Regions from separate parts of the Streptomyces cyaneofuscatus genome, predicted to be linked through region 1. Evidence: predicted binding sites of a transcription regulator. Region 1 holds the regulator's gene; the other holds the start of a gene.
What was found. The regulator HrcA, encoded in region 1, represses chaperone genes, less so after heat shock. The targets are predictions, from matches to a motif close to TTNGCACTCNGNNNNNCNGAGTGCNAA.
Positions count from the first base shown of each region.

Region 1 (14,481 bases):
GATGAAACGGGTGGCCTGGACGGCTGCGCCCAAGGGGCCGAAGATCCGCTCCGTGACCAGCAGCGTGTCCAGCTCCCCCTGGCGCAGGGACCCCTCTGGCAGGCTCTTGAAACGGTCGGTCACGACATCGGAGAGCAAGCCCATGCGGCTGCCCTCGGCGCGCATGCGCTGCACGGCGGTCCGCTGCCGGCGCAGCACGGCCTCCTGGGCGGCGAGGGAGTTTTCCAGGCGTTCCAGGCTGAGCGCGATCCCGTCACCGCCGTCAACGTCACCGCCGCCACTGTCGCCGTGTTCCCGGTCGTCGCCCACGCTCTCCGTGTCCGCCGTGAGGGCGTCCCGGATGTCGTCCAGGGCGATTCCGGCACCGGCCATCCTGCGGATCCACAGCAGCCGGATCATGTCCTGGTGGCCGTAGCGGCGGCGCCCGTCGCCGCCCCGCTCGGGCTCGGGGAGCAGCCCGATCGCGTGATAGTGCCGGATCGCCCGCGGCGTCGTGCCGGCGAACGCCGCCGCGTCACCGATCTTCACCCGGCGCGGCGGGACGAAGGACAAGTGCATGAGCGGGTGCCTTTCCTCGGTGGAGCGGGGAGGGAACCCACCGGACCACATGCCGTTACGGCAGATGCAAACCCGTACACCATCGCGCGCCGCCACAGGGGCGCCGCTGTGGGGCCGTTTTCCGAAGCCTTGCGTTCGAACTGCTCGATTTTCTGCCCACTTCGGTAACTCGGTGCTTATGGGCGCGTCCGGTCTGTCACTCTGTCGGAATCAGCGGACCCGGAGGAGCGGCACCGTGGCACCCATCCCCTTGCAGCGGGACCAGCGGGACCAGCGGGACGCCGTGCAGCGCCCCGGCACCGCCCGTGCCGGGTACGCGCACGGCCCGCGTCTGGCCAGCCGCACCAGCCTGCCCGGAATACCGCTCGCCCCGTCCGCCGCCCGCCGGTTCGTGCGGGCGGCGCTCGCGGAGTGGACCGGGCTCGGGGTGCCCGCCGCCGTGGGCTTCAGCGACCGGCTGGCCGACGACGCCGTGACCGTCACCAACGAGCTGGTCACCAACGCCGTCGTGCACGCCGGGACCACGGTCGACCTGGTGCTCCGGCTGGAGGAGGAGGGCGGCGACGAGCCCTCGGCCGCCCTCGTCCTGGAGGTCACCGACCACCACCCGGCCCGCCCGGTCGGCGCCGACGAGCCCGGAGATCCCGGCCGTACGCGTACGGAGACCGAGGAACCCGCCGGCCTCCCCGACCCCGCCGAGTACGGCCGGGGCCTCCAGCTCGTCGCCACCCTCGCCGAGTCCTGGGGCATCACCTACCGCACCGGCCTCAAGACCGTCTGGGCCCGCCTCCCCGTCGACGACTGGAGCGGCCCGGCCGCCCCGCCCGACCAGGACTCCCTCCGGCGCGGCCTGCGCGCCGCCGAGATCCTCGCCCCCGCCGCCCGGCGCACCGAACGCGACGACGCGGTCTGGGACAGCCGGGGCGCCCCCGCCTTCCTCGCCGAGGCGTCCGACCTGCTCGCCGGGCAGCTCGACGAGGACCTGGTGGCCGCCATAGCGGGCCAGCTGCTGGTGCCCCGGCTCGCGGACTGGTGCGCGATCTGGCTGGAGGCCGAGGGCGGGGGACCGGGGGCCGAACCCCGGCTGGCCCGGGTCTGGCACAGCGACGAGACCGGTACGGAGCCCCTGCGCACGGCCCTGGAGCGGGAGCCGCTGCGCCTCCCGGCGGGCGTCGGCTCCGGCCCCGTACCCGTCCCCGTGCCGTGGTCCGCGCACCCCGCAGAAGAGCACCCGCCCACGGAAGAGCACCCGTCCACGGACGAGCACCCGCCCTCCGATGAGCACCCGCCCACGGACGAGGCTCCGCAGCCCGGCGCCCGCGACGGCGCCGCCCTCGCCTTCCGGATCACGGCGGCCGGCCGGGCGCTCGGCACCGTGCTCGTCGGCCGGGAGGGCGTCGCCCAGGTGCCGGACGCCGTCGCCTCGCTCATCGAGGACTTCGTACGCCGTCTCGGCCTCGCCGTCGGCGCCGCCCGCGCCTACACCCGGCAGGCCACCATCAGCCGGATCCTCCAGCGCGGCCTGCTCCCCAGCAAGGTCGCGGAGATCCCCGGCGTCACCAGCGCCCTCGTATACGAACCGAGCGACGACGGCGTGGTGGGAGGTGACTTCTACGACATCTTCCCGTGCCCCGGCGACCGCTGGTGCTTCGTCCTCGGCGACGTCCAGGGCTCCGGCCCCGAGGCCGCCGTCGTCACCGGCCTCGCCCGCCCCTGGCTCCGCCTGCTCTCCCGCGAGGGCTTCGGCGTCGGCGAAGTCCTGGACCGGCTCAACCGCCTCCTCCTGGACGACGCCATGGAGGCCGCCGAGGCCGCCGCCCTGATGGTCGCCGCCGCCGGGGGCCAGCAGCTCCACGACGGATCCCAGTCCCGCTTCCTCTCCCTGCTGTACGGGGAGGTCGTCCCGCTCCCCGGCGGCGGCGTCCGCTGCACGGTGGCCAGCGCCGGGCACCCGCTGCCGCTGCTGCTGCGCCCCGACGGCTCCGTACGCCCGGCGGCCGAGCCGCAGGTGCTGCTCGGGGTCGTCGAGGACGTGGCGTACGAGAGCCAGGTCTTCGATCTCGCGCCCGGGGACACCCTGCTCTGCGTCACGGACGGGGTGACCGAGCGGCGGTCCGGGCCGCTGATGTTCGACGACGGGGACGGGCTGGCCCGGGTGCTGGCCGGGTGCGCCGGGCTGCCCGCCGACGCGACGGCCGAGCGGATCCGGCGAGCGGTCCACGAGTTCGCCGAGCAGCCGCCGGACGACGACGTGGCCCTGCTGGTGCTCCACGCGGACCAGCACGCGGACTTAAGCACTTCAGGCGCGAGCGACAATGGTCGGTATGCCTTCCGTACTGCCCGATGGTGAGCCCGTACCCGACGACGGGGCGCTGCCCCGCCATGCCCTGGAAGGCGCAGCCGACCGTCCGCTCGGCTTCTACCTGCACGTCCCGTACTGCGCCACCCGCTGCGGCTACTGCGACTTCAACACCTACACCGCCACCGAGCTGCGAGGCTCCGGCGGCGCGCTCGCCTCCCGCGACAACTACGCCGCCCACCTGATCGAGGAGGTCCGCCAGGCCCGCAAGGTCCTCGGCGACGACCCGCGCCCGGTCCGCACGGTCTTCGTCGGCGGCGGCACGCCCACGCTCCTGCCCGCGGCCGATCTCGTACGGATGCTGGCGTCGATCAAGGAGGAGTTCGGGCTCGCGGAGGACGCCGAGATCACCACCGAGGCCAATCCGGAGTCCGTCGACCCGGCCTACCTCGCGGCTCTCCGCGAGGGCGGCTTCAACCGGGTCTCCTTCGGGATGCAGAGCGCCAAGCAGCATGTCCTGAAGATCCTGGACCGCACGCACACCCCGGGCCGCCCCGAGGCCTGCGTCGCCGAGGCGCGCGCGGCCGGCTTCGACCACGTCAACCTCGACCTGATCTACGGCACCCCCGGCGAGTCCGACGACGACTGGCGGGCCACCCTGGACGCGGCGATCGGCGCGGGCCCCGACCACGTCTCCGCGTACGCGCTCATCGTCGAGGAGGGCACCCAGCTCGCCCGCCGCATCCGGCGCGGCGAGATCCCGATGACCGACGACGACGCCCACGCCGACCGCTATCTCATCGCCGACGAGGCCTTCGCCGCCGCCGGGTTCGACTGGTACGAGGTCTCCAACTGGGCCACCACCGAGGCCGGCCGCTGCCTCCACAACGAGCTGTACTGGCGCGGCGCCGACTGGTGGGGCGCGGGCCCCGGCGCCCACAGCCACGTCGGCGGCGTCCGCTGGTGGAACGTGAAGCACCCGGGCGCGTACGCCCAGGCGCTCTCCGAGGGCCGGTCACCGGGCGCCGGGCGGGAGATCCTCGCCGAGGAGGACCGCCGGGTCGAGCGCATCCTGCTGGAGCTCCGGCTCCGCGAGGGCTGCCCGCTGGACCTGCTCAAACCCGACGGCCTCGCCGCCTCCCGCCGCGCGCTCACCGACGGGCTGCTCGACCCGGTCCCGTACGAGGAGGGCCGCGCGGTCCTCACCCTGCGCGGGCGGCTCCTGGCCGACGCGGTGGTGCGGGACCTGGTGGACTGAGCCCCCGGGCCCTGCCTGGGATCAGTCCGGGACGGCCGTCACGAAGTCGATCAGCTCTTCGACCCTTCCCAGCAGCTGCGGTTCCAGGTCCTTGTAGCTGTGCACCTTGGACAGGATGTGCTGCCAGACCGCCCCGGTGTTCTCCGGCCACCCCAGCGCCCGGCACACCCCCGTCTTCCAGTCCTGGCCGCGCGGTACCACCGGCCACGCCTCGATCCCCACCGACGACGGCTTCACCGCCTCCCACACGTCGATGTACGGGTGGCCCACCACCAGCACATGCGGGTCCGAGACCTGCGCCGCGATCCGGGACTCCTTGGAGCCGGTCACCAGGTGGTCCACCAGCACCCCGAGCCGGGCGTCCGGCCCCGGGGAGAACTCGTCCACGATGGCCGCGAGGTCGTCGATGCCCTCCAGGTACTCCACGACCACGCCCTCGATGCGCAGGTCGTCGCCCCACACCCGCTCCACCAGCTCCGCGTCGTGCCGGCCCTCCACATAGATCCGCCCGGCCCGCGCCACCCGGGCCCGCGCACCGGGCACGGCGACGGAGCCGGAGGCCGTACGGGAAGGGCGCACCGGACCACCCGGCCCCGGGCGCACCAGCGTGACCACCTTGCCCTCCAGCAGGAAGGCGCGCGGCTCCATCGGGAAGACCCGGTGCTTGCCGAACCTGTCCTCCAGGGTCACCGTCGGACCCTGGGCCGTCTTCTCGCAGCGGATCACCGCCCCGCAGAAACCGGTGGCGACCTCCTCCACGACCAGATCGGGTTCGGCGGGGACCTCGGGCACGGGGGCGGACCTCTTCCACGGCGGGGTCAGGTCCGGCTGATAGCTGCGCATGGGCAGACGATAATCCTCACCCCGCCCCGAAGATCGTCACTCCGCCCGAGAACCCGCCACCCACCCCGGGAGCCCGGCAACCCTCACCCCGCCTTGAACCGCTCCGCCAGCGCCGCCCGCTGCTCCCGGACGAACGCCGCGTCCACCACCGCCCCGTGCCCCGGTACGTACACCGCGCCCTCGCCGCCCAACTCCAGCAGCCGGTCCAGGGCGGCGGGCCAGCGCGAGGGGATCGCGTCCCGGCCCGCCTGCGGTTCGCCCGACTCCTCCACCAGGTCCCCGCAGAGCACCACCGGAGGCTCCCCTTCCGTGCCCGGGACCAGCACCGCGAGGTCATGGCCGCTGTGGCCCGGGCCCACGTTGGCCAGCAGCACCTGACGGCCGCCGCCCAGGTCGAGGGTCCACTCGCCGGTCACCTCGTGGTGCGGCACCACCAGCGTGTCCACCGCCCGGTGGGCCTCGTCCTCCGCCAGCCCGTGGTGCACGGCCGACCCGGTCAGCTCGTCCGCCGAACGCTTCAGCAGCGCGGTGATCCCCACCGCCCCGTACACCTGCGCCCCCGCGAACGCCGCCGTCCCCAGCACATGATCGAAGTGCGGGTGGCTCAGTGCGATATGCGTCACCCTGCGGCCGAGCAGCGCCTCGGCCTGCCCGCGCAGCTCGACGCCCTCGCGCAGGGTCGAGCCGGTGTCGTACAGGAGCACACCGTCGGCCCCGGCGACCAGCGCGGCCGTGGCATCCCAGCCCGGCAGGCGCCGCCGCCCGATACCGTGACCCAACCGCTCCCAGCCGAAGTCTTCCCACAACACGTCCATGGGGCGACGCTATCGGCAACGTCCCGCACGGCTCGGCGGCGGCGTGGCCGGTCGCCCTTGCCCCCGCCCCACCTCACCCCCGTACACTGACCGGTGGGTAGCTGGCACTCGTACGCACCGAGTGCCAGACGGATACCGGAGTGAAGACACCGGAGAACGACAGCTGGAGGTGTGCGCCATGCTCAGCGAACGCAGACTCGAAGTGCTGCGCGCCATCGTCCAGGACTATGTCGGCACCGAGGAGCCCGTCGGCTCCAAGGCGCTCACGGAGCGGCACCAGCTGGGGGTCTCCCCGGCCACCGTCCGCAACGACATGGCGGTGCTGGAGGACGAGGGCTTCATCGCGCAGCCGCACACGAGCGCGGGGCGCATCCCGACCGACAAGGGGTACCGCCTCTTCGTCGACAAGCTCGCCGGCGTGAAGCCGCTCTCCTCGCCCGAGCGCCGGGCCATCCAGAACTTCCTCGACGGCGCGGTCGACCTCGACGACGTGGTCGGCCGGACCGTGCGGCTGCTCGCGCAGCTGACCCGGCAGGTCGCGGTCGTGCAGTACCCCTCGCTGACCCGCTCGACGGTGCGGCACGTGGAGCTGCTCTCGCTGGCCCCCGCCCGGCTGATGCTTGTCCTGATCACGGACACCGGCCGGGTCGAACAGCGTATGATCGACTGCCCCGCGCCCTTCAGTGAGGCATCGCTCGCGGATCTGCGGGCCCGGCTCAACAGCCGGGTCGTCGGACGCCGCTTCGCCGATGTCCCGCGACTGGTGCGGGAGCTGCCGGAATCCTTCGACAGCGAGGACCGTGGGACGGTTTCCACGGTTCTTTCCACCCTCCTCGAAACCCTGGTCGAGGAGACGGAGGAGCGGCTGATGATCGGCGGCACCTCCAACCTCACCCGCTTCGGGCACGACTTCCCTGTGATGATCCGGCCGGTGCTGGAAGCACTGGAGGAGCAGGTCGTCCTGCTGAAGCTGCTCGGTGAGGCCACGGACTCAGCCATGACCGTACGGATCGGGCACGAGAACGCCCACGAGGGCCTCACGTCCACGTCCGTCGTCGCGGTCGGCTACGGTTCGGGCGACGAGGCAGTCGCCAAACTCGGCGTGGTCGGACCGACCCGCATGGACTACCCCGGAACGATGGGAGCGGTACGCGCAGTGGCACGTTACGTCGGACAGATCCTGGCGGAGTCGTAAGTGGCCACGGACTACTACGCCGTACTCGGCGTGCGCCGCGACGCATCTCAGGACGAGATCAAGAAGGCATTCCGTCGGCTCGCACGCGAGCTGCACCCGGATGTCAACCCGGATCCGAAGACCCAGGAGCGGTTCAAGGAGATCAACGCCGCTTACGAGGTGCTCTCGGACCCGCAGAAGAAGCAGGTCTACGACCTCGGCGGCGACCCGCTCTCCGCCAACGGCGGGGGCGGCGGCGCGGGCGGTTTCGGAGCCGGCGGCTTCGGCAACTTCTCCGACATCATGGACGCGTTCTTCGGAACGGCCTCGCAGCGCGGGCCCCGCTCGCGCACCCGGCGCGGCCAGGACGCCATGATCCGCCTGGAGATCGACCTCGCCGAGGCGGCCTTCGGCACCACCAAGGACATCCAGGTCGACACGGCGGTCGTCTGCAACACGTGCAGCGGCGAGGGCGCGGCCCCCGGCACCTCCGCCCAGACCTGCGACATGTGCCGCGGCCGTGGCGAGGTCTCGCAGGTGACCCGGTCCTTCCTGGGCCAGGTCATGACCTCGCGGCCCTGCCCGCAGTGCCAGGGCTTCGGTACGGTCGTGCCGACGCCGTGCCCGGAGTGCGCCGGTGACGGCCGCATCCGCTCGCGCCGCACGCTCACCGTCAAGATCCCGGCGGGCGTCGACAACGGCACCCGTATCCAGCTCGCCGGTGAGGGCGAGGTCGGCCCCGGCGGCGGCCCGCCCGGCGACCTGTACGTCGAGATCCACGAGCTGCCGCACTCGGTCTTCCAGCGGCGCGGCGACGACCTGCACTGCACGGTCACCATCCCGATGACCGCGGCCGCGCTCGGTACGAAGTGTCCGCTGGAGACCCTGGACGGCGTCGAGGAGATCGACATCCGGCCCGGCACCCAGTCCGGCCAGTCCGTACCCCTGCACGGGCGGGGCATCACCCACCTGCGCGGCGGCGGCCGGGGCGACCTGATCGTCCACGTCGAGGTGATCACGCCGACCAAGCTCGACGCGGAACAGGAGCGGCTCCTGCGGGAGCTCTCCAAGCTGCGCGGCGAGGAGCGGCCCTTGGGTCAGTTCCAGCCAGGTCAGCAGGGTCTCTTCTCCCGGCTGAAGGACGCCTTCAACGGCCGCTGAACCCTTTTCCGCCTTTCACCGCACCGCCCATCGGTTACCGACCGGTGGGCGGTGCGGCGTTCGGTGGGAGAACCGGTCAGGTCGCTCGCTGGCTGATTCGGCCCTGTGCGGCGGACATGGCACGATGCGCTCATGTCCTCCGCGTTGACCGATCTCTGCCGGTATCCGATCGTGCAGGCCCCCATGGCGGGCGGCGCTTCCGGACCCCAGCTCGCCGCGGCCGTCGCCGACGCGGGCGGGCTCGGGTTCCTCGCCGCCGGGTACAAGACGGTGGACGGCATGTACAACGAGATCAAACAGCTGCGCCGGCTCACCGGCGGCCCGTTCGGTGTGAACCTCTTCATGCCGCAGCCCGCCCTCGCCGACGCCGGCGCCGTGGAGGTCTACCGCCACCAGCTGGCCGGTGAGGCCACCTGGTACGAGACCCCGCTCGGCGACCCCGACGGCTGCGGCGACGACGGGTACGAGGCGAAGGTCGCCATCCTGCTGGAGGACCCCGTCCCGGTGGTCTCCTTCACCTTCGGCTGCCCCACCCGCAACACGCTGGACGCCTTCGCCAAGGCGGGGACGTACACCATCGTGACGGTCACCTCCGCCGAGGAGGCCCAGGCGGCCCAGTGGGCGGGCGCCGACGCCGTCTGCGTCCAGGGCGTCGAGGCGGGCGGCCACCAGTCCACCCACCGCGACGACCCGCAGGCCGACCACACCGGCACCGGGCTGCTCACCCTCGTCACCAAGGTCCGCGAGACCGTGCAGATCCCGATCGTCGCCACCGGCGGCCTGATGCGCGGCTCGCAGATCGCCGCCGTCCTCGCGGCGGGCGCCGACGCCGCCCAGCTCGGTACCGCCTTCCTGATCTGCCCCGAATCCGGCGCCCACCTGCTCCACAAGCAGGCCCTGACCAACCCGCTCTTCGTCCGCACCGAACTGACCCGCGCCTTCTCCGGCCGCCCCGCGCGCGGCCTGGTCAACCGGTTCGTCCGCGAGCACGGCCCGTACGCCCCCGCCGCCTACCCTCAGGTCCACTACCTGACCACCGGCCTGCGCCAGGCCGCCGCGAAGGCGGGGGACGCCCAGGGCATGGCGCTGTGGGCGGGACAGGGCCACCGGATGGCCCGCGAACTGCCCGTCGGCGAGCTGATCGAACTGCTCATCGACGAACTGGAGGCCGCTCGTACGGCCCTGAGCATGAGGAGCCCCCGGTGACCGCACCGGTCTTCGTCGTCGAACGGATGCCCGCCGGGCCGGAGTTCGTCCTGGACGGACCCGAGGGACGGCACGCCGTCTCGGTCAAGCGGCTGGAGCCCGGTGAGGACGTCGTCCTCACCGACGGGCTCGGCCACTGGGCGGAGGGCGTGGTCCGGGCCGCCGAGGGCAAGGACCGGCTGATCGTCGCGGTCGAAAGTCTGCACGAGGAGCCGGAGCCCACGCCCCGGATCACCGTCGTCCAGGCGCTCCCCAAGGGCGACCGGGGCGAACTGGCCGTCGAGACCATGACCGAGACCGGCGTCGACGCGATCGTGCCGTGGCAGGCCGGCCGCTGCATCACCCAGTGGAAGGGCGATCGAGGGGCCAAGGCCCTGACGAAGTGGCGCAGTACGGCACGGGAGGCGGGCAAGCAGTCCCGCCGGGTGCGCTTCCCCGAGGTGACCGAGGCCATGACGACCAAGCAGGTCGCCGCCCTCCTTGCCGGTGCCGACTTCGCCGGGGTGCTGCACGAGGACCGCGACCACGACAGCACCCCCCTCGCCACCGCCGAACTCCCCTCCACCGGAACGATCGTGCTCGTCGTCGGCCCCGAGGGCGGCGTCTCCCCGCAGGAACTGGCCGCCTTCGCCGAGGCGGGCGCCCGCCCCTACCGGCTGGGCCGCAGCGTGCTGCGTACGTCCACCGCCGGGACGGCCGCGACCGCGCTGCTGCTGGGGCGCACGGGCCGCTGGGGCTGAACAGGCCCCGGCCGCCGGGCAAGAGGCTCTAGCATGAGCCTTACTGATCACCAGCGAACGAGGAGGCCCGGCGCCATGGCGGGAGAACCGCAGACCGACTGCCTGTTCTGCAAGATCGTCTCGGGAGACATCCCGGCGACCATCGTCCGCGAGAGCGACACGACCGTCGCCTTCCGCGACATCAACCCGCAGGCCCCGACCCACGTCCTGGTCATCCCCAAGGTCCACTACCCGGACGCCGCCTCGCTCGCCGCCGCCGAACCGCAGATCGCCGCCGACGTGCTGACCGAGGCCGGAGCCGTCGCCGCCGACGAGAAGATCGACTCCACCGGATACCGGATCATCTTCAACACCGGCTCCGGCGCCGGCCAGACCGTCTTCCACGCGCACGCCCACGTCCTTGGCGGCCGCGGCCTCCAGTGGCCCCCCGGATAGCCCTTCCCGTACAGCAGCAGCGCAGGAGCGTTTCCCCATGTCCGTACGCGAGCTGGTGGTGCTCGGCACCGCCAGCCAGGTCCCCACCCGGCACCGCAACCACAACGGCTATCTGCTGCGCTGGGACGGCGAGGGCATCCTCTTCGATCCCGGCGAGGGCACCCAGCGCCAGATGCTCCGGGCCGGGGTCGCCGCGCACGACATCGACCGGATCTGCGTCACCCACTTCCACGGCGACCACTCCCTCGGGCTCGCCGGGGTGATCCAGCGCATCAACCTGGACCAGGTCCGCCACCCCGTCACCGCCCACTACCCGGCGAGCGGGCAGCACTTCTTCGACCGGCTGCGGTACGCCACCGCCTACCGCGAGACCGTCCGGCTCACCGAGACCCCGGTCGCCGGAACCGGCGGGGTCCTCGCCACCACGCCCTCGTACACGCTGGACAGCCACCGGCTCTCGCACCCCGTCGAGTCGTACGGTTACCGCCTCACCGAGCCCGACAGCCGCCGCATGCTGCCCGCCCTCCTCAAGGAGCACGGGATCGCGGGGCCGGACGTCGGCCGCCTCCAGCGTGAGGGCGCACTCGGCGGCGTCACGCTGGAGCAGGTCTCCGAGCACCGGCGCGGGCAGCGGTTCGCGTTCGTCATGGACACCCGGCTCTGCGACGGGGTGTACGCGCTCGCCGAAGGGTGCGACATGCTCGTCATCGAGTCGACCTTCCTCGACGAGGACGAGAAGCTCGCCACCGACCACGGCCACCTGACCGCGGGACAGGCCGCCCGGGTGGCCAAGGAGTCCGGCGTACGCCATCTGGTGCTGACCCACTTCTCGCAGCGCTACAGCGACCCCGAACTCTTCGAGACCCAGGCGCGGGCCGCCGGGTTCGACGGCGAACTCACCGTCGCGCAGGACCTGATCAGAGTCCCGCTCCCGCCCCGCCACCATCACTGAACCACCGCAGTCCGAAAGAGCCGCACCACCGTTGTGAACCCACCCAGCACCACCGTTTGCGAGACACCGTGCACCTCCCCAAGGCAGAACTCCACCTCCACATCGAAGGCACCCTCGAACCCGAGCTCGCCTTCGCCCTCGCCGAACGCAACGGGGTGACCCTGCCGTACGCCACCACCGACGAACTGCGCCGGGCCTACGCCTTCGACGACCTCCAGTCCTTCCTGGACCTCTACTACGCGCTCATGGCCGTGCTGCGGACGGAGGAGGACTTCACCGAACTCGCCGACGCCTACCTGGCCCGCGCCGCCGCCCAGGGCGTCCGGCACGCCGAGATCTTCTTCGACCCGCAGGCCCACACCGCCCGCGGCGTCCCGATCGGCACGGTCATCGAGGGGCTGAGCCGGGCGCTGGAGCGCAGCGAGGAGACCCACGGCATCTCCACCCAGCTCATCCTGTGTTTCCTGCGCGACCTCTCCGCCGAAGCCGCCCTCGGCACTCTCGACGCTGCCCGCCCGTACCTCCACCGGATCAGCGCCGTCGGCCTGGACTCCGCCGAGGTCGGCCACCCGCCCGCCAAGTTCCGCGAGGTGTACGAGGCGGCCACCGCGCTCGGTCTGCGCAAGGTGGCCCATGCGGGGGAGGAGGGGCCGCCGTCCTACATCCGCGAGGCGCTGGACGTCCTCGGCGTGGAGCGCGTCGACCACGGGCTGCGCTGCATGGAGGACCCCGAGCTGGTGGCGCGGCTGGTCGCGGACCGGGTGCCGCTGACGCTCTGCCCGCTCTCCAACGTACGGCTGCGCACGGTCGACACGCTGAAGGACCACCCGCTGCCGGAGATGATGGCGGCGGGGCTCCTCTGCACGGTCAACTCCGACGACCCCGCCTACTTCGGCGGGTACGCGGGCGACAACTTCGACGCCGTACGGGACGCGCTCGCCCTGGACCCGGAGCAGCTGCGCACCCTGGCCCGGAACTCCTTCGAGGCGGCCTTCCTCGACCACGACGAGGAGCGCAGGGCGCGCTACCTGTCCGAGGTCGAGGCGTACGCGTTCGACTGATCGGGCCCGCCGTCCGGACCGGCGGTCCGGATCGCGCTGCGCACCAGCCGCCTGCGCCGTACGCGGAGTTCGGTGACGGCCTGCTCCGGTGAGCCGAGCTTCGGCACGGCACCGGACAGGCTGCCGGTGGTGGCGGCCAGCAGCGCGGCCGGGGCGCCACCACGGCGGCGGACCGAGCCGGGCACCAGCGGCCGGCCACCGGTGTGCAGGGCCACGGCGGTCACCGGCGCGGCGACCAGGAGCGTTGCCGCGCCGAGGATCAGCCCCATCGCCGGGTAGCCGGCCTCCTCGGAGAGCACGCTGCCCAGCAGCGGGCCGCAGGCCACGCCCACGGAGGAGGCCGAGCCCGCCAGGACCGCCCAGCGGCCGCGTACGTCCAGGGAGGCGGCCAGACCGATCAGGTAGGAGAGGACCACCGGGTAGACGGTGTTCCACAGGATCTCGCCGGTCGCGAACGAGCCCAGGTCCCGGGCCGAGGAGCTGACCACGATGCTCCCCGCGATGACCACGGTCCCCAGCCCGATCGGCACCGCCCGGCCCACCCGGGCGCCCAGCACCCCGGCGCCCATGACGCCCAGCAGGCCCGCGCCGAGGGCGGCGGCGAACACCGCGCCGACGGTGACCTCGGAGAGCCCCACCTGCACCACGCCGATGCGGCTGCTGACGCCCCAGAGCGCGTTCTGCGCCATGGACCAGACGAGCATCCCGCCCGCCAGGACGAGACCGGAACGACGGTGCGGCAGGCGGCCGGTGATCCGCGAGGCGGACTCCTCGGGGGCCGTGGGGCCGTTCAGCCGGGTGGTCGCGGGCCAGACGAGCAGGGCGACCAGGGCGATCGCGGCGAACGGGAGCCGGTGGCCGCCGCCGAGGTGCGGGATCGTCAGATAGAGGGCGCCCGCCGTGGCGGAGACGGTGAGCAGCCCGAGCGAGGACGTCCGGTGCGGGTCGCGCTGTGCGGCGATCCCCGCCGCCGCGACCGCCGTCGCCGCCCCCGAGCCGAAGCCGCCGACCACCACGGAGGCCACCACGAGCGGCACGGACCCGGCCAGCGCCGCGGAGCCGTACCCGACGGCGGCCAGCACCAGACCGACGCGGGCCGGGGTACGGGACCCGTACTGCTCGACCCGGCCCGCCAGGGTGAACCCGGCACTCGCCGAGCTCAGCAGCAGAGCACTGCCGACCAGGCCCGCCTGGGCGGGAGTCAGCCCGAGATGGACGCTGAGGCGGCCGACGATGGTGGGGAGCAGATAGGAGGCGAGGTAGCCGGCGGTGAAGACGGCGACCAGCGGCCACGCGGCGCGGCGCGAGGACATGGGCGTTCCTGGAGACATGCCTGAGCAGGCAGGGGGAGGGGGAGAGGGTGCTGCGACGCGCGCAGGGCAGGGCAGAGCGATGCCCGGCGCACGGGAAGGGGAGAATGCGAGGGGGTACGGGGAAATACGGGAGATGCGAGACGTGCGGCTCTCATCGGACAACGTCCCCGAAGGTGCTCGCGGGGCAATTTGTATCAAGCGCTCCCGGCCGCCCGAAAGTCGCCCCGCCGTGATCTGGGTCACTTATGCGTTTATGCGCTCGGAAGCCGGGTAACAGCGCATGTTTATGCAGGTCAGGATGGCATGTCGGCCGGGCCCTCATCGGCGGGGGAGGCCCCGCCCCGGGCCCCGAATCGGGCAGACTGGCCGGATCTCACACTGTCCAGATCTGCCGCACGGCCGGGGAGCGCACGGTGAGCACTGACACTCCAGGGATCGACCCGCTGCAGGCGCTGCGCGCCCCGCAGGACCCCGCCTGCGACGTCTTCCTGACGGGCACGGTCTTCCTCGACATCATCTTCACCGGCCTCGACAGCGCCCCCGTGCGCGGCACCGAGTCCTGGGCCCGCGGCATGGGCTCCAGCCCCGGCGGCGTCGCCAACATGGCCACCGCGCTCGCCCGGCTCGGCCTGCACACCTCGCTGGCCGCCGCCTTCGGCGACGACC
Region 1 is NZ_CP137002.1:5,832,970-5,847,450, forward strand. It holds gene R2B67_RS25525 (MerR family transcriptional regulator) at 1-558, opposite strand, end outside; gene R2B67_RS25530 (SpoIIE family protein phosphatase) at 794-2,908, shown strand; gene hemW (radical SAM family heme chaperone HemW) at 2,874-4,115, shown strand; gene R2B67_RS25540 (DUF3097 domain-containing protein) at 4,137-4,958, opposite strand; gene R2B67_RS25545 (MBL fold metallo-hydrolase) at 5,042-5,773, opposite strand; gene hrcA (heat-inducible transcriptional repressor HrcA) at 5,952-6,968, shown strand; gene dnaJ (molecular chaperone DnaJ) at 6,969-8,108, shown strand; gene R2B67_RS25560 (nitronate monooxygenase) at 8,241-9,314, shown strand; gene R2B67_RS25565 (16S rRNA (uracil(1498)-N(3))-methyltransferase) at 9,311-10,054, shown strand; gene R2B67_RS25570 (histidine triad nucleotide-binding protein) at 10,130-10,489, shown strand; gene R2B67_RS25575 (ribonuclease Z) at 10,527-11,441, shown strand; gene R2B67_RS25580 (adenosine deaminase) at 11,510-12,502, shown strand; gene R2B67_RS25585 (MFS transporter) at 12,466-13,815, opposite strand; gene R2B67_RS25590 (carbohydrate kinase family protein) at 14,229-14,481, shown strand, end outside.

Region 2 (14,481 bases), 2.3 Mb from region 1:
TTTCCTGCCGCGAGTGCGGCGAGCGTTTCGAGCTCGGCCCCCTTTTCGCCTGTGCGTCCTGTTTCGGACCCCTGGAAGTCGCGTACGACCTGCCCACCGGCTCCCCCGAGGAACTGCGGGGGCGCATCGAGGCCGGCCCGAACAACATCTGGCGTTACGCCCCGCTGCTGCCGGTTCCGGCCGATGTCGCCGAGAAGCCCAATATCAACCCCGGTTTCACCAAGCTGGTCAAGGCCGACAATCTCGCCCGTGAGCTGGGCGTCACCGGCGGTCTGTACGTCAAGGACGACTCCGGCAATCCGACGCACTCCTTCAAGGACCGGGTCGTCGCGATCGCCGTCGAGGCCGCCCGCGCCTTCGGTTTCACCACCCTCTCCTGCTCCTCCACGGGCAACCTGGCCGGTGCCGTCGGGGCCGCCGCCGCCCGCGCCGGACTGCGCTCGTGCGTGTTCATCCCGCACGACCTGGAGCAGGGCAAGGTCGTCATGGCCGCGGTGTACGGCGGTGAGCTGGTCGGCATCGAGGGCAACTACGACGACGTCAACCGCTTCTGCTCCGAGCTCATCGGCGACCCGCTCGGCGAGGGCTGGGGCTTCGTCAACGTCAACCTGCGCCCGTACTACGGCGAGGGCTCCAAGACCCTGGCGTACGAGATCTGCGAGCAGCTCGGCTGGCGGCTGCCCGACCAGATCGTCATCCCGATCGCGTCCGGCTCGCAGCTGACGAAGATCGACAAGGGGTTCCAGGAGCTGATCAAGCTCGGCCTGGTCGAGGACAAGCCGTACAAGATCTTCGGCGCCCAGGCCGAGGGCTGCTCCCCGGTCTCCGCCGCCTTCAAGGCCGGTCACGACGTGGTCCGCCCCCAGAAGCCGAACACCATCGCCAAGTCCCTGGCCATCGGCAACCCGGCGGACGGCCCGTACGTCCTCGACATCGCCCGCCGCACGGGCGGCGCGGTGGAGGACGTGAACGACGAGCAGGTCGTCGACGCGATCAAGCTGCTGGCGCGCACCGAGGGCATCTTCGGCGAGACGGCGGGCGGCGTGACGCTCGGCGTGACGCGGAAGCTGATCGAGGCCGGCGTCATCGACCCGGCGCTCACCACCGTCGTCCTGAACACCGGTGACGGGCTCAAGACGCTCGACGCGGTCTCCGCGACCTCGCAGGCGACGGCGACCATCAAGCCGAGCCTGGACGCGTTCCGCGCCGCGGGCCTCGCCTCCGCCTGACCCCAGAACGAAGGAAGAAGGGCACCACCATGAGCGTCAAGGTCCGCATCCCCACCATCCTCCGTACGTACACGGGCGGCCAGGCCGAGGTCACGGCGGAGGGCGCGAAGCTCTCCGAGGTCATCGACTCCCTGGAGAAGGACCACCCGGGCATCGCCGCCCGCGTCCTGGACGACCAGGGCAAGCTGCGCCGCTTCGTCAACGTGTACGTCAACGACGACGACGTGCGCTTCGAGGGCGGGCTCGACGCGGCCACGCCCGACGGCGCCGGCATCTCGATCATCCCGGCCGTGGCCGGCGGCTGCTGATCCGACGACCCCGGCTGATCCGACGACCCCCGGCTGAACCGCCGACCGCCCTCGGCTGAACAACAGTTGCCCCCTCCGCCACACAAAGCGGAGGGGGCAATTCTGCATGGTTGAGCACGGTAGAGTTGGGGAAGCCCCCTTCGCTGCGTGTGCCGCCCGCATATGAGAATGCGCCCGGCCCCGATAAGAAGCAGCCAAAGTACGTGAACCCCTTGAGGCATAAGTGGCCTTTGCCTGGCCCGACTTGCCCGTAAATTTCAGCAATCCCGCATATTCGGGCGTTCGCCTGTGCCCAGAATTCTCGTCCGATTGACCTGTTGCAGAGGGCAGTTGGGCGGATACATTCGGCCGCGGTCGACGCGCTGCGGCGCCGCGCACCCTCTCCTGTCGGAGGGTGAGTTCCGACCCGGGGCCGCGAAGTGCGGTCCCGTGCAAGGGCCAGTTATAGGGGAGTTAGGCATGGCTCAGGGCACCGTCAAGTGGTTCAACGCGGAGAAGGGGTACGGCTTCATCGCGGTCGACGGTGGTGCGGATGTTTTCGTCCACTACAGCGCGATCCAGATGGACGGGTACCGCACCCTCGAAGAGGGTCAGCGAGTTGAATTCGAGATCTCGCAGGGCCAGAAGGGGCCCCAGGCCGACATGGTCAAGCTCGCTGTCGGCTGAGTCCGGCGCGGCCGTCCGGCATCACCACTACTCACGCACGCAGGGCCCGACCCCGGAGTGATCCAGGGGATCGGGCCCTTCGTGCGCGCCGGGACCGGGCGGACGGATGGCCGGACGGGCGGCCTGACCACATGGCGGGCCCTGGCCTGAGGCGCTTGCACTCTCGGGGGTCGAGTGCTAATCATTGGCGTTAGCACTCTCCAGGTGAGAGTGACAGAAACTTGGACCGGGCCGGTGAGGCCCGCAGGCGCGGTGGGGCAAGGAACCACCACGCACGCAGGCCGTCCGTCGCGGGCGCCTCTCGGTCCGGAGAATCCACCCCTGTCCGGGAGGACCACTTCACATGGCCAAGATCATCGCGTTCGACGAGGAGGCACGGCGCGGTCTCGAGCGCGGGATGAACCAGCTCGCCGACGCCGTCAAGGTCACCCTCGGCCCCAAGGGCCGTAACGTCGTCCTCGAGAAGAAGTGGGGCGCGCCCACGATCACCAACGATGGTGTTTCCATCGCCAAGGAGATCGAGCTCGAGGACCCGTACGAGAAGATCGGTGCGGAGCTGGTCAAGGAGGTCGCCAAGAAGACGGACGACGTCGCCGGCGACGGTACGACCACCGCCACCGTTCTCGCCCAGGCTCTCGTCCGCGAGGGTCTGCGCAACGTCGCCGCGGGCGCCAACCCGATGGCCCTCAAGCGGGGCATCGAGAAGGCCGTCGAGGCCGTCTCCGCCGCTCTGCTGGAGCAGGCCAAGGACGTGGAGACCAAGGAGCAGATCGCTTCGACCGCCTCCATCTCCGCCGCCGACACCGAGATCGGCGCCAAGATCGCCGAGGCGATGGACAAGGTCGGCAAGGAAGGCGTCATCACCGTCGAGGAGTCCCAGACCTTCGGTCTGGAGCTTGAGCTCACCGAGGGTATGCGCTTCGACAAGGGCTACATCTCGGCCTACTTCGCGACCGACATGGAGCGTATGGAGGCGTCGCTCGACGACCCGTACATCCTGATCGTCAACTCGAAGATCGCCAGCGTCAAGGACCTGATCCCGCTGCTGGAGAAGGTCATGCAGTCGGGCAAGCCCCTGCTGATCATCGCCGAGGATGTCGAGGGCGAGGCGCTCTCCACCCTGGTCGTCAACAAGATCAAGGGCACGTTCAAGTCCGTCGCCGTCAAGGCCCCGGGCTTCGGCGACCGCCGCAAGGCCATGCTCGCGGACATCGCCATCCTCACCGGTGGCACCGTGATCTCCGAGGAGGTCGGTCTCAAGCTGGAGAACGCCGGCCTGGACCTGCTCGGCCGCGCCCGCAAGGTCGTCATCACCAAGGACGAGACCACGATCGTCGACGGTGCCGGTGACAGCGAGCAGGTGCAGGGTCGCGTCAAGCAGATCCGCGCCGAGATCGAGAACTCCGACTCGGACTACGACCGCGAGAAGCTCCAGGAGCGCCTCGCGAAGCTGGCCGGCGGCGTGGCCGTCATCAAGGCCGGCGCCGCCACCGAGGTGGAGCTCAAGGAGCGCAAGCACCGCATCGAGGACGCGGTGCGCAACGCCAAGGCCGCCGTCGAGGAGGGCATCGTCGCCGGTGGTGGCGTGGCTCTGCTCCAGGCCTCGGCCGTCTTCGACAAGCTCGACCTCACGGGCGACGAGGCGACCGGCGCCAACGCCGTGAAGCTCGCGCTGGAGGCCCCGCTCAAGCAGATCGCCGTCAACGGTGGTCTCGAGGGTGGCGTCGTCGTCGAGAAGGTCCGCAACCTGCCGATCGGTCACGGCCTCAACGCCGCGTCCGGCGAGTACGTGGACATGATCGCCGAGGGCATCATCGACCCGGCGAAGGTCACGCGTTCCGCTCTGCAGAACGCCGCCTCCATCGCCGCGCTGTTCCTCACCACCGAGGCCGTCATCGCCGACAAGCCCGAGAAGGCCGGCGCGGCCGCCCCGGGTGGCATGCCGGGCGGTGACATGGACTTCTGATCGGCTCCTTCGGAACCGGTCGAAGCTCCCCGCACGTCCCACAGGGGCGGCACCTCCGTCACGGAGGTGCCGCCCCTGTGGCGTGTCCGGGGTGTGCGGGGACACTGCGGGGGCGGTCGTGGCCACCGCGAGGGCGGTCGTACGGATACGGGGGCGGGGCGGGCATGAGCGTGAGCGCTGCGGGGAGAAGGGGCGGAGGGCGGCTCAAGGGGGCCTCGCTCGTCGTGGGCGGGGCCGTGCTGTTCGTGGCGGGGCTGTTCATCGTGGTGACCGGCACGGGCCTCTCCGGCCTGCTCGGCATGCGGGTGGAGACCTTCGGCCGGATCGACTGCCGGGACACGCGTACGGAGAAGGGGCAGACGGTCTGGCACTGCTTCGGCGAGACCCCCGCCCAGCAGCGCGCCAACGAGGCGGAGCGCAAGCGGGTCGCCGACGAGGCTCTGCGCGTCCATGTGGACGGCATGCCCGAGTCGGCCAGGATCGAGCGCACCCGGATCCTCTTCGCGGACCACGACGGAAGGAACGACCCCGAGACGATCACCGCGACGCAGGTGTCCGGCGGTGGACGGTGGTTCGCCCACTCGTCGACGGTCGTCGGCTACGGCATGATCCCGCTGCTGCTGGGCGCCGGAACGGCGGCCTGGGGCGGCTACCGGATCCGCGAGGCGGGGCGTCGGGGCCGCTGAGGGGCGCCGGCGGGGGCGTTGAGAGGCGCCGGCGGGGGCGTCGAGGGAGGCCGAGAGGCCCTGATGGACCCGAACGAGCGGTCGGGCATGGCCGAATGGCTACTTGCCGTGTCCGGTCCTGTACGGCAACGCGTGTTCGATCGATTTCGGTGATCCCGGTGGCGCACGCGCTGCCGGTGGGATAGGGCCGCTACGGAACCCAGGAGCGGGCGTACGGCCTGGTCTCCTCGTTCCGCCGCCGCCGGTTCGATCTCCTGGCAGCTCACTGCCCGGGCCGGTCGCCGCGTACAGCCATTGGTCCAGTCCACTGCTCCTGCGTGCCGCGTCGGTGTGCGACTGCACATGCCGACCGGTCGGTGCCCTGCGGTACGGCCGAGGGCCGCGGCGCCCGCCCTCTTCGCTCGCGCCATCCGGCCAACTTCACCCGGTGGACCGGAATCACGCGTACCGGCCCGGCGGCGGGACATGATGGCCCTGGTGTTCACCTGGTGAACACCTGTCGCATAAATAACTCCAGTTATGCAGACGTCAGTTGGGCATAACGGTCGTCAACCGCACAGAAGGGAAGGTGTCATGAAGCAGCAGAAGAAGGCTTACGTGAAGCCGTCGCTGTTCAAGCAGGGCGACTTTTCGAAGAAGACCGCCGGTTACTTCTACGGCTCGTACAAGGAGTACTGGGTCCGGCGCATCATCTGATCCGCCGACCGGCTCCCTGTGCACGGTGTGAGAACTTCCGAAAGGTGAAGATGCCCGGCCTGCTGCGTGACTACTTAGTCGTCCTGCCGGACAGCGTGGCGGGCCACGCGGTGGCCGGGCAGCTTCCCGTACCGGACACCACCCGGACCGCAGGAGGGGCGGGCGGCACCGTCACCGTCGCCCACCCCTCCGGCCGCCCCTGGGTCGTCGCCCGCCCCCTGGTCCGCAAGGTCAGCCACCTCCGCCGGGGCGACGACGCCCTCGTGCTCATCGGCCCCGACCAGGTCCCCGAGGCCGTGCTCGCCGGCCTCCTGGAGGGCGCCCGCGACCGGGCCGGGCTGGAACGCCGCCTCGCCCGGCTCCCCGGCCTCCACCACGTCATCGCGCACCTCTCCGGTGCGACCTGGATCCGGGGCACCGCCTCCGGCCTGCGCCGGATCTACCACGCCCGGCACGCCGAGGCCGGAACCATCGCCTCCGACCGCCCGGCCGTCCTCGCGCACCTGACCGGCGCACCCCTGGACGACGGCGCGCTCGCCCTGCGCATGCTGGACTTCCTGCCGCACCCCCTGAGCCGGCGCGTCCTGTGGCGGGGCGTGCACGAGACCGGGGCCGGGTACGGACTGGCCCTGCCCGCCGCAGCACCGGGCACGGCCGCCGCCCCCGGCCCTCGTGAGTACCGCTGGTGGGAGCCCCCGCCGCCGGAACTCTCCCTGGCGGAGGGCGCCCGAAGACTCGGGGACGCCGTCGCCGCCTCCGTACGAGCGCATATCGGCGGCCTGGACCGGATCAGCTGCGAGCTCTCCGGCGGCCTGGACTCCACCACCCTCACCTTCGCCGCCCGCGCGACCGCCCCGGCGGAGCTGTCGCTGCTCACCGTGGCGGCCCGAGACCGTTACAGCGAGGACGAGACGTGGGCGCGGCGGGCGGTGGAGGCGGCACGCGGCGGGCATACGGACACCCCCGCCCTGGCCCACCACATCATCCCCGCCGACCAAGCCCCCTACTTCTACGCCGACTTGGCCGCCACCTCCGCCGAGCTCAACGACGAACCGCTCCCCGTGGCCCCCGGCCGCGCCCGCGCGCACCTGCTCCTCAGCCGCGCCCGCGCCACCGGCTCCCGCTACCACCTCACCGGCTACGGCGGCGACGAACTCTTCCTCGGCCTGCCCCACGCCTACCAGGACCTCTTCCACGGCAACCCGCTCACCGCCTGGAACCACCTCAGCGGCCTGCGCCACCAGCTCGGCTGGCCCCTCCTCCCCACCCTGAAGGCCCTGCTGGACCGCTCCAGCTTCCCCCGCTGGCTCGCGGGCGCGGTCACCACCGAACCCCAGCCGGTCACCCGCACCCCGCTCCTCTCCTGGGGCGTGCGCCAGTCCTTGCGCCCGTGGTTCACGGACCACGCGAACGCCCTGATCACCGGGGAGTTCCGGGCGGCCGCCGGGCAGGCCGAGCCGATCGACCTGTGGCGGGGGCGGCATGTGGACATCGACGCGGTACGGATGGGGGCACGCCACTTCCAGGCGATGGAGGACATCGGCATGACGATCGGGCTGCCGGTCGCCGCGCCCTTCTACGACGACCGGGTCCTGGAGGCGACCCTCGCCGTACGCCTGGCGGAGCGGATCAGCCCGTGGCGCTACAAGCCGCTGCTCGTCGAGGCGATGCGCGGGGTGGTGCCGGACGCGCTGCTGGCCCGTACGACGAAGGACCACATGTCCTCCGACGAACACCAGGGACTCCGCGCACACGCCCCGGACCTGGCCGACTTGTGGACGGACTCACGCCTGGCCGACCACGGCCTGGTGGACGCCCGCCACCTCCTCCGACTGGCCGCCGAACCTTTCTCGCCGGTCCTGGTCGAGCACTCCATCAGCTCCACGGTGGCCGGGGAGACCTGGCTGCGTACGGCCGAGAACGCCTGGACCCCACCCGACCGGACCCCCACGACCAGCGAGGCATCGCGATGAAGCTCAGAAAAGGCATAGCCGTCACGACGACCGAGTACGGAGGTGTGCTCCTCGACGAAAAGGACGGCAGCTACTGGCAGTTGAACGACACGAGCGTCATCGTCGTGGAGACGCTCGCCGCCGGGCAGGCCCCCGAGGTGGCCGTCGAACGCATCGTGGCCGAGTTCGACGTGGAGCGCGCCGAGGCGGAGTCGGACGTCGCCCAGCTGACCCGTCAGCTCGTCGAGGCGAAGATCCTGCGCCCATGACCACCGAGATGACGATGCCGCGGCGGGGCGCCGGGCCGGGAGGCGTACGGCTGCGCGCCGCGATCGCCGCCGCGTTCGTCCTGGCCCGCTTCAAACCGGGCCGCCTACGCCGGGTGCTGACCCGCTGCGCCAAGGGTGCGCGCCCGGCGACGTACGAAGAGACGCTGGAGATGTACGAGGCGGTCACCGCCACCAGCCGCCGCTGCGCGGGCCGTTACGGCTGCCTGCCCCGTTCGGTGGCCATCGCGCTGGCGTGCCGGATGTCGGGGAGCTGGCCCGACTGGTGCGCGGGGGTCCGGACTGCACCGCCATTCTCGCCGCATGCTTGGGTGGAGGCGGAGGGCCGCACGGTCGGCGAGCAGGCGGAGTCGGCCGATCTGCGTCCTTTGATGGTGGTGACGGTACGCGAGGGGGTTCCGGGTGAGCGCGGTGGCGGGGACGACGACGGGGGCGGACAGGCGCCCTGAGGGGCCTGGAGTGTCCGGTACACCTGGGGTGCCTGTGGGGAGCGGACCGCCCTCCGAAGCGACCACGCCCGGCCCGTCACCCCTCCGCCTCCTCCTGACCCGGGTCCGCCCCCACCGAGGCGTACTCATCCGCGCGGGCCTGCTCTCCCTCACCGGTTCCGCGGCCGGCCTGGCGATGCCGCTGATGGCGAAGTACGCGGTGGACGCGTTCGCCGCCGACCGCTCACCGGTGACCCCGCTCATCGCGCTCACCGCACTGGTCCTCGCGGGCGCCTGCCTCTCCGCGTACGGCCGTTACCTCATGGCCCGTACGGGAGAGGGCGTCGTCCTCCGCGCCCGCGACCAACTCGTTGGTCGCATCATGCGGTTGAAGGTCCCGGCGGTGGACCGTCTGACCCCCGGCGACCTCCAGTCCCGCGTCACCAGCGACACGACCCTCCTCCGAACGGTCCTCTCCAGCGGCCTGGTCGAGTCGTTCAACAGCGTGCTGATGCTGCTGGGAACGGTCGCGTTCATGGCGTACATGGACGTCGCGCTGCTGGGCGTGACGCTGGTGGTGATCGTCGGTATCGGAGCCGTAACTGCTCTGCTCATGCCGCGCATTCAGCGCGCGCAGCTCCGCGCACAGGAGTCGGTGGGAGCGATGGGCGCGGCGCTGGACCGGGTGCTCCAGGCGTTCCGTACGGTCAAGGCGAGCGGCGCCGAGGAGCGCGAGACGGCGGCGGTCGCGGAGGCGGCACGGCACGCGCACGACCGGGGCGTCTCGGTGGCGAAGTGGTCCTCGGTCTCCGACGTCACGATGATGATGTCGATCCAACTGGCCTTCCTGGCCGTGCTGGGAGTGGGCGGGGCCCGGGTGGCGTCAGGCTCGCTCGACATCTCCTCCCTGATCGCGTTCCTGCTCTACCTCTTCTACCTGATGGGCCCGATCGGCGGCCTGGTCGAGGGCTGGACTGGCCTGCAGAGCGGGTTGGCCGCCGTACGCAGGATCGACGAGGTGGAGTCACTGCCGGGCGAACCGGCCGAGGACTTCGGCGGGTTGAAGGAGGAAGGCGGCGGCCCGCTGCGGGTCACCTTCCAGGACGTGACCTTCGGGTACGGGGACGAGCGCGCCCCCGCCCACAAGGGCGTCACGTTCGAGGTCCCGGCCGGCGGGATGGTGGCGCTGGTGGGCCCCTCGGGGGCGGGGAAGTCGACGGTGTTCAGCCTGCTGGAACGGTTCTACGACCACGACGGCGGCACGATCACCGTGGACGGCCGGGACATCCGGGACTGGCCGCTGACGGAGCTGCGGGCCTCGCTCGCGTACGTGGAGCAGGACGCCCCCGTCCTGGCCGGGACGCTGAGGGAGAACCTGCTCTTCGCGGCCCCCGACGCCCCGGAGGCCCGGCTGGCGGCCGCGGTGGCCCGGACCCGCCTGGACGCCCTGGTAGCCCGCCTGCCCGACGGCCTGGACACGGCGGTCGGGCACCGCGGCGTCACCCTCTCCGGCGGCGAACGCCAGCGCATCGCCATCGCCCGCGCCCTGCTGCGCCGCCCCCGCCTGCTTCTCCTCGACGAGGTGACCTCGCAACTGGACGCGGTCAACGAGCAGGCGCTGCGCGACGTCATCCTCGAACTGGCCCAGCAGACAACGGTGTTGGTCATCGCCCACCGCCTGTCCACCGTCCGCCACGCCGACCGCATCGTGGTCCTGGAGGAGGGCCGCGTCCGCACGGCGGGTACGCACGAGGAGCTGATCGCGTCGGACGACCTGTACCGGGAGCTGGCGACGACGCAGCTGGCGGCGGAGGTGGAGGAGAAGGTGCGGTGAGCGGTCAGCGGGCGTAGTTCTTGAGCTCCTCGCTCTCCAGGGTGATGTCGACCGGGTCGGGAAGAGGCACCGTATCGCCGTACCCGTATGTCGTCCGCCGCCGGTAGCGGCCCTTTTCCGGCTCGCTGTACACGACGAGAGTGTCGTGGTCGCGGTCGATGAGGAGATAGACCGGGATGCTTGCGGCGGCGTACGCGTCGCGTTTCTCCGTACGGTCGCGCCTGTCGGTGTCGTGATCGTGTGAGGTGACTTCGACGGTCATGAGGATGTGGTCCGGACTCGACCACTCGCCGTCGCCGGCGAACCGGCCCGCTCGGGCGAGGGTGCCGTCCGGTCGGGCACGGCCATTGCGGTATCCCCCGATCCGCAGCCCGCGCTCGCGGTACAGCCGCAGCTCCGGCTGCTGCTGCATGCACTGCATCGCGACCCACATGATGATCTCGTCGTGATCCCCGTCCGGCACGGGCTTGACCTCTAGCTTTCCGTTGATGAGCTCAAGCGTCACGGTCTCGGGTGACGTCCGAGCGAGCTGCTCGAACTCCTCGACGGACATCTGGGCGCGCGGTGCGTGATCGGCGGTGCTGGGGGTCATGGCGTCGCCTCCTCCCCTCCATCGTGCCCTGCCGAATCTGCGGATGAGCTGCACGGTCATCGGTATGTCCTCTCGGATCGGGGAACCAGCCCCGCCCGGACCGCGCTCATCCGCTCCCGTACCCCAGGCGGCTGCACGGCTCCCGGCGGGCCGATCGGGGGCTCCGGGGATGGCCCCCGGCACGGTCGGCAGAGGCCCCCGAGGAGCGCCTCCGGGCTGCCCGGGACTCCGCACTCCCCGCACTCCAGGGTGCGGAGAACGGTCCGGGGCCCTGGCAGGACCCGCTCCGGCGGCAGCTTGTCGGTCAGGCGGCGCTCGACGAGGCGGGCGGCGCAGTGGACGGGGGACGGGAGGCCCGCGGTGAGGGCGTGGAGCAGTTCGGCCTCCGTCGCACCCCGCGCCAACCACTCGCTGACCTGTGGTTCCAGCCGTACGCAGTCGGCGGCGGAGAGGGACAGCGCCGGAGCCGTACGGCCGAGGGCGGCGAGCAGGATGAACGCCCGGGAGCGGGTGGGCCGTTGGGGCCGGTCCGGCGGGACGTCGCCCCGGATGTAGGCGTTCCACCACTCGTGCTCGCGTGCGGTGCGGGAGAAGAAGGTCCGGGTCACCCAGAACATCACCTCGTCGGTGATCACGCACTCGCTGCCGCGCCGCAGATGCCCGGCGTCCTGGAGCCGGTTGAGGGTGGTGCTCAGCGCGCACTGCCCGTACGGGAGGTGCTTGGCCAGCGTCTTCACGGAGATGTCGGAGCCGTCGGGCAGCCGGTCGATGTACGCGGCGACGGCGGCGTCACGGGGGAGCAGGTGGGCGAAGTCGCGTTCGCCGCGCGGTCGTTCGCCGGGTGCGGAGCGCTTGCCGTAGCCGGGTTTGGCCATCGGGTGCGGGGTCGCGGGCGGGTGCGTGGGTGGGTGCGTGGGCGGGGCCTCGTGCGGCGGGCAGGAGGCGGTATTAGGGTGGCTGGCAGCCATGGGGATCGCCTTAGGGTAGTTCGATCTTCGTTGGTCAGACCCCTGTTCGGTGTTGTCAGCACCAGCAGGGGTCGCTTTTTCCGGTCTCGTGCTCCGCACGCTAAATCGAGGTGACCGTGCGTGGCAAGTCGGTCGCAAACGGTCAACTTCAGTCGCAGGGTGGGTGGGTGGGAAAAGTGACCCATCCACCCCATCACCGTAAAGAACGCTCGGATCTCGCGGCTTGAGCTCCGGGAAAAGCCGGCCGGATCCGGGCGGGGCCGGGCGGCGGGTCGGCTTCAGCCCCAGGTCTGTCCGGCCGGTTCCTTGATGGTGCGGTTGATCCGGTTGAAGAAGTTGGTCAGCGCGATCTCCAGGTTGATCGCGCCGATCTGCTCCTCGGTGAAATGGGCGTTGGCTTCCTCCCAGATCGCGTCGGTCACTCCCTCGGCACCGTCCTGCAGCCGGGTGGCGGCCTCGGTCAGCGCCAGAGCCGCGCGTTCCGCATCGGTGTAGAACGGCGCCTCGCGCCACGCCGCCACGTTGTGCAGCCGCTCGTCGGTCTCACCGGCCTTCTTCCCTCCGGCGACACTGGCGTAGACGCACGGCGAGCAGCCGTTGATCTGGCTGGCGCGCAGGTGGACCAAGGCGAGCAGCCGGGGGTCTACGCCCCCGGCGGTGATCGCCTTCTGGAGGTGCCCGATCCCCTTCCACACATCGGGGCTGCCGGTGTTCTTGTTCTTCAGTCGGTTCTGCATGGCGGGGCTCTCCTTCGGCCAGGGTTACGTTGCGGGGCTGGTGCCCGTCACCCCTATGACGGAGCAGCTTCCAGGGAGGTAACACCATGTCCGGCGCCCACCCGGCGGATCCGATCACCGAGGCCTTCGAGGAGCACCGCGCCCGGCTCACCGCGGTCGCCTACCGTGTGCTCGGCTCGCACGCCGACGCGGACGACGCGGTCCAGGAGGCGTGGCTGCGGCTGTCCCGGCAGGATGCCGGGGCCATCGACAATCTCGGCGGCTGGCTGACCACCGTGGTCGGCCGCATCAGCCTCGATCTCCTGCGCTCGGGCCGCACGCGCCGGACGGTGCCTCTTGACGACCGGCTGACCGACCTGGCCCGCCAGGGCGATTTCATCGATTTCATCGATCTGGCCGATCTGGCCGTGACGATCGACAGGAACCCGGATCCGGAAGACCTCGTGGCGCTCGGGGACTCGATCGGCCTCGCACTCCTCACGGTCCTCGACTCGCTGCGCCCGGACGAACGGCTGGCGTTCGTCCTGCACGATGTGTTCGCCGTACCTCACGGGGAGACAGGCGCGATCCTCGGCAAGTCCGCCGACGCGACCAAGATGCTCACCAGCCGCGCGCGCAGGAAGGTCCGGGCCGCCCAGCACCCGGCGAGCGCCCGGCGGCGGCAACGCGAGGTCGTGCAAGCCTTCTTGGCCGCCGCACGGGACGGCCGGTTCGAGCAGCTGCTGCAGGTGCTCCACCCTGAGGTGAAGTTCACCGTCCACTCCCCGAACGGCCGGTTCGTGACGCTCGGGGCCACCGAAGTCGCCACCCGCGCCAGGGTGGCCGGCAGCGCGGCACGAGGACACACGGTGACCGTGAACGGACGGCCAGGCGTCATCTCCTGGAGCGAGGACGGCACCCCGCTCTCCCTCCTCGCCTTCACCGTCGCCGACGGCCGTATCACCGGGATCACCGCACTGATCGACCCCGCCCGGCTCGCGCTCATGGATCTGCCGCACCCGGTGTGACCGGCTGACGGCGATGGCCGCCGGCCCTCGATGCAGTCCGTGCCGGGTCACGTGACGACGATCACTCCGATGGACCGCCGGGGCTGTAGACCGGATGCCCGGCGGCAGGCGTATACCCGGTGAAGCGAAAGATCCGGGAGCAACTTTTGACCGTCGAGGAGTTCGAAGAGTTCTACGCCCAGGCGGTCGCGCGTCTCACAGGCCAGCTGTACGTGATGACGGGGGACCTCCAGGAGGCGCAGGACGTCGTGCAGGAGGCCTTCGTCAAGGCGTGGGTCCGGCGCGGCCGGCTGGAGCGGGACGGGCAGCCCGAGGCGTGGATCCGTACGGTCGCGTGGCGCCTGGCGGTGAGCCGCTGGCGCTTCCGGCGGCGTTCGGCGGACGCGTGGGGCCGGGGGAGCGGTGCGGCGGAACACGTCGCGCCGCCGGACCCGGACCACGTGGTGCTGGTCGACGCGCTCCGGGAGCTGCCCGCCCAGCAGCGGCGGACGTTGACCCTGCACTACCTGTGCGACCTCACGGTGGAGCAGATCGCCGGGGAGACCGGGCTTTCCGCCAGCACGATCAAGACGCATCTGGTCCGCGGACGGGCGGCGCTCGCCCACCGTCTGCAGGACCCCCGCATGGAGGAGGCTCCTGATGTCTGAACCACGGGACCGGTCGGGCCCGGAGGCGTCCCGGGGCTCGCAGGATCCGTTGCGGTCCCTGTTCCGGCAGGCCGGGGACTTCGGGCAGGGCCGCGTGGTCCCGGAGCCGGCCACGTACATCACCGAACGGGGCATGCGGGCCCAGCGGCGCCGGATGGCCGCGGTCGCGGTGGGGGTGTGCCTGGTCATCGGCGGGGGCGGCGCGGCGGCGATCGGCCTGCTCCCGGTCACACCGAAGCCCGCACCTCCGGCGACGAGCCCGTCCCCCAGCTACCCGTCCCCGGCACCGCCGCCCCCTGCGGGGACGCCGACGGAGCCGCCCACGCCGAGCAATACGGTGCCGGGGTCGGAGGGTGCCGTCACGGGGACGACCGCTCCGGGGGGCCCGCCGACGACGGAGGCGCCGACGAGTGCTTCGTCGACATCGACATCGACATCAACGTCTACATCGACGCTGGGGGCGACGTCGATGCCGTGA
Region 2 is NZ_CP137002.1:3,579,324-3,593,804, reverse strand. It holds gene thrC (threonine synthase) at 1-1,229, shown strand, start outside; gene R2B67_RS15690 (MoaD/ThiS family protein) at 1,259-1,537, shown strand; gene R2B67_RS15685 (cold-shock protein) at 1,997-2,203, shown strand; gene groL (chaperonin GroEL) at 2,547-4,169, shown strand; gene R2B67_RS15675 (hypothetical protein) at 4,334-4,855, shown strand; gene R2B67_RS15670 (keywimysin-related RiPP) at 5,429-5,551, shown strand; gene R2B67_RS15665 (asparagine synthase-related protein) at 5,602-7,524, shown strand; gene R2B67_RS15660 (lasso peptide biosynthesis PqqD family chaperone) at 7,521-7,772, shown strand; gene R2B67_RS15655 (lasso peptide biosynthesis B2 protein) at 7,769-8,239, shown strand; gene R2B67_RS15650 (ABC transporter ATP-binding protein) at 8,250-10,052, shown strand; gene R2B67_RS15645 (Uma2 family endonuclease) at 10,057-10,644, opposite strand; gene R2B67_RS15640 (hypothetical protein) at 10,701-11,519, opposite strand; gene R2B67_RS15635 (carboxymuconolactone decarboxylase family protein) at 11,891-12,349, opposite strand; gene R2B67_RS15630 (sigma-70 family RNA polymerase sigma factor) at 12,436-13,356, shown strand; gene R2B67_RS15625 (SigE family RNA polymerase sigma factor) at 13,503-14,003, shown strand; gene R2B67_RS15620 (hypothetical protein) at 14,274-14,481, opposite strand, start outside.
Region 2: a site for HrcA is predicted at 2,358-2,384, ahead of groL (chaperonin GroEL). Genes of this name have one in related genera too.